2 regions of the Ewingella sp. C233 genome follow, and region 2 is predicted to be linked to the other one. Evidence: predicted binding sites of a transcription regulator. Region 2 holds the regulator's gene; the other holds the start of a gene.
What was found. The regulator ArgR, encoded in region 2, controls arginine synthesis, uptake and breakdown. The targets are predictions, from matches to a motif close to ANTGAATAAAAATACANT.

Region 1 (2,206 bases), on a different contig from region 2:
TATCAGAAACCGTTGTTCATTGTTGAAAACGGCTTCGGCGCCATCGACAAAGCAGCACCTGACGGAATGATCCATGATGAATACCGCATCGCCTATCTGAAAGCGCACATCGAACAGATGAAAAAAGCGGTGCTGGAAGACGGTGTGGATCTGATGGGCTATACCCCGTGGGGTTGTATCGACTGCGTGTCATTCACCACCGGCGAATACAGCAAACGCTATGGCTTCATCCACGTCGATAAAAACGATGATGGCACCGGCACGATGGCGCGGTCACGTAAGCAGAGTTTTGACTGGTATAAGAAGGTCATTGAAAGTAACGGGGAAGATATCTAAGCAAATATTGGCTGGGCTATTTTGCTTGCCATTTTGCGCCCGGGCAGTGCTCACAATCCTCACGTACTAAGTGTACGCTCCGGTTGTTGCGCGCTGGCCGGGCACAAACTGGCTGCGACAATTACGCCCTGAATAACCGTCTAAAAGGCGTTATCTAAAAGATTAATGACGTTTACCGTCATCATCTTCATCTAGGCCTTCTTCTTCTTCATCGCCTTCTTCGCCGTCTTCGCCGTCTTCGCCGTCTTCATCTTCGTCGTCGTCGTCGCCTTCGAAGTATGTACCCCAACCGTCGTAGTTGACGCCCTGAGCTTCGGCCAGGTTCATTAGCTGCTCAACCTGGGTGTCGATTTGTTCAGCATTCAGCGCAATTTCGCTGATCACGTCGCAGCACATCACGGTACTGCCATCTTCAACTTCCAGCTCTTCCGCGTCGGTCACTTCATAACCCAGTTTGAAAGCTTCGACCGCTGCTTTCTCCAGAACGTCGAAATTCTCTGAAGATAAGTGGTGTTCGATAGTGTAAAGCGCGTCAGGATCGCTGCCATCTTCCAGCAGTTCTTCGATGATTAAGCGGGTTTCTTCACGTTGTTCTTCCAGCAATTCACGATTTGCCATGCCTCAGTCCTCAATCAATGTGACGTATCTGGGCGCCATTTTCACACAGCCAAGGTTCTGCCTCCACTATAAATGACAAAGTTTTTACGCCGGGGTTGTAATTGCATATTCATACATATAAATTGAATTTATATTCACCATAAAATGCACAATACAATGCAAAAGCATCGGAGAGGAACATCATGAGTCTTTTGAGTAAACGTCATTTTCTCAGGTTACTGGATTTTACCCCGTCGGAAATTTTATCCCTTCTCAAACTCTCGGCTGAGCTTAAAGCTGCCAAGAAGAATGGCACGGAAAAAGCCCATCTGACGGGGAAAAACATCGCGCTCATCTTCGAAAAAGACTCGACCCGTACCCGATGCTCTTTCGAAGTTGCCGCTTATGATCAGGGTGCCAGAGTCACTTATCTCGGCCCGAGCGGCAGCCAGATCGGCCATAAAGAGTCGATGAAAGACACTGCACGCGTGCTGGGAAGAATGTATGACGGTATTCAGTATCGTGGTTTTGGCCAGGATAAGGCTGAAACGCTGGCTGAATTTTCCGGCGTGCCGGTCTGGAACGGCCTGACCAACGAATTTCACCCGACACAGCTGCTGGCCGACCTGCTGACCATGCAGGAGCAGTTACCGGGCCTCCCCCTTAAAGGCATGAAACTGGCCTATCTTGGCGACGCACGCAACAACATGGGCAACTCGCTGTTGGAAGCGGCGGCGTTGTGCGGTCTGGACTTACGCCTGGTCGCGCCGACGGCCTGCTGGCCGGATGCGGAGCTGGTTGAAACCTGCCAGCATCTGGCACGGGAGAACGGCGGTAACATCACCCTGACCGAAGATATTGCCAGCGGCGTGAAAGGGACCGACTTCCTTTACACCGACGTGTGGGTGTCGATGGGGGAGCCGAAAGAGACCTGGAAAGAACGCATCAGCTTACTGCGTGCTTATCAGGTTAACAGCGCCATGCTGGCGCTGACAGGCAACCCGCAGGTGAAATTCCTGCACTGCCTGCCCGCATTCCATGACGATCAGACCACGCTCGGCCGCCAGATGGCGCAGGAGTATGACCTGCACGGCGGCATGGAAGTCACCGACGAGGTGTTTGAATCCGCGAACAGCGTAGTATTTGATCAGGCTGAAAACCGCCTGCACACCATCAAAGCCGTGATGGTCGCCACGCTCGGTTCTGTTTGATTTTTCCACAGCCTGACGCAATCTTCAGCCCGCGTCAGGCCAGTTTTTCGCCCCACTTTTGC
Region 2 (2,206 bases):
AGCAGTAGGGATATGGCTTAGGTCGACAGCAACGCCCGGCGTTACCGGTGCAATGTCATACAGCGAGAGTTCTGAACCTGAAGGTAATTGCGTCTTGAGTAGAAGAGCGAGGGCCTGGCCGATACCACCGGCTGCACCGAGAACTGCAACTTTCATCCTGTACTCCTTTTTTAACAAAAACTTAAAAATCGCCGTGAATTCATCTAGTTATGACCTTAATCTACTGGATGACCAAACACAATCCTGGAACCCCGATAGTGAGAAGTTACGCAGCATTAAGGTAGTTTGTCGGCTTAATTTAAGATTATTTTGCTTATGCTTCAGTGGCATAAAACAATCAGACCTGAAATAGCCTCACGAAACACGACAGGTTAACTGGCGGTTACATTACACCCGAAGTCAACATCAGGACAATATCATTTTCATAACAATTTGTTCACCAAAAGTCCGATTGAGAATGCACGAAATTGGCATATTCATCACATTTAATCGTCTGCAACCTTGGCTTCACACCTGATATTCCGGATAATCCAAGATTCATTGCAGAACGCTTATTGAATAAAAATTCAAATATATGCATAATCTGCAACACTATCGTTATGACCTCAGGGTGCAAAATGCGTAATCCTGCTAAACAGGAAGATCTGATCAAAGCCTTCAAATCGTTATTGAAGGAAGAGAAGTTCAGCTCTCAGGGCGAAATTGTCCTCGCCTTACAAGAAGATGGCTTCGAGAACATCAATCAATCGAAAGTTTCGCGCATGCTGACCAAATTCGGCGCGGTACGGACCCGCAATGCAAAAATGGAAATGGTCTACTGTCTGCCTGCGGAAATCGGTGTCCCAACCACCACCAGTCCATTAAAGAATCTGGTATTAGATATCGATTACAATGAAGCCGTCGTCGTTATCCGCACCAGCCCGGGGGCAGCGCAGTTAATAGCCCGACTGCTGGACTCATTGGGGAAATCAGAAGGAATTCTGGGCACCATTGCCGGTGATGACACCATTTTCACCACACCTGCCCGCGGTTTCAGCGTTAAACAGCTGTACGAAGCGATTCTTAGCCTTTTCGAACAGGAACTGTAAAACGGTTCTCTGTTCAGCTTAATGGACTCTCCGCATTACACTTTATGTGCAGGTTACCCGCAATTTTCCTCTGAAGGTATCCTGCAAGCTCCCCACCATACCGGTAATAGTTATCCTTTTTATTTTAACTACCTTATAAATGCCTCTCATTTTTCCCTCTGTTACTCCATGACAGCGTTTTTTACGGGCAAATAGCTCATTACAGGTCACATCATCGTTACATCATCGTTTCATTAGTGCGAACAACTGTAAAATTACGCACAAATAGTCAAAGCAGCTCAACCTTCTGATTTTAATAACCAATCATTCAATTCGTTCATTTTTACATCTCTTTTAATATCTTTTAGTTATTAAAAACACGACAAGCACACTTATAACCACCAAAAAAACTATTAGCAAACTATTAATATTCTCAGTTACCACATGTATACTCATTTTCGTGATGTGAATCACTGTTTGTTCGGACGCATAATAAAATAGACGAGGTTAATCATGAAAGTTACTACTGCTATCGCAACATTAAGCATTCTATCTGCCCTGTCATTTGGTGCTTTTGCAGCACAACCCGTTACACAGGATCAGGCGCAAAAATTGCAATCTGTTGGAATGATTAGCGTAAGCGGCATCGCCGGCGCTCCTTCAGATATCCGCCAGGCACTGTCCGCAAAAGCTGACGAAAAAGGTGCTAAATCCTTTCGCGTGATCGAAGTTCGTGAAGAAGGCAACTTCCACGCTACCGCAGAAATTTACCAATAAACGTGTCAGGTAGATAAAGCGAAGAGGCCTGAGCACAACCAGGTTTGCGGAATCAAAACGAAATACCCAATGGATTTATCACTGCAACACACCAAGTTTCCAGAGCGTGAGAACGCCCTTCAATCTTGATAATACAGACCTGATGAATCCCAAACATGAATCGACGTTGCGATGAAAAGTTGATATCAACGTCATAAATATCAGGAAATTGTCATGAAAATCATTACTACCCTTGCTGCCCTTAGCCTGTTTACTGCCGTTTCATTCGGCGCTTCAGCGGCACAGCTGGTCACCAACGATCAGGTACAGAATTTACAGCCTATGGGCGTGATTAACGTCAGCGGTGTTAACGGCGTCTCTAT

Region 1: argF (ornithine carbamoyltransferase) is a predicted target of ArgR. The motif match lies at 1,076-1,093, and genes of this name have one in related genera.

Annotation. Positions count from the first base shown of each region.
Region 1 is NZ_JBUZRI010000002.1:432,925-435,130, forward strand. It holds gene ACZRKO_RS14370 (6-phospho-beta-glucosidase) at 1-336, shown strand, start outside; gene rraB (ribonuclease E inhibitor RraB) at 499-954, opposite strand; gene argF (ornithine carbamoyltransferase) at 1,137-2,144, shown strand.
Region 2 is NZ_JBUZRI010000003.1:431,318-433,523, forward strand. It holds gene mdh (malate dehydrogenase) at 1-156, opposite strand, end outside; gene argR (transcriptional regulator ArgR) at 618-1,088, shown strand; gene yhcN (peroxide/acid stress response protein YhcN) at 1,581-1,844, shown strand; gene yhcN (peroxide/acid stress response protein YhcN) at 2,058-2,206, shown strand, end outside.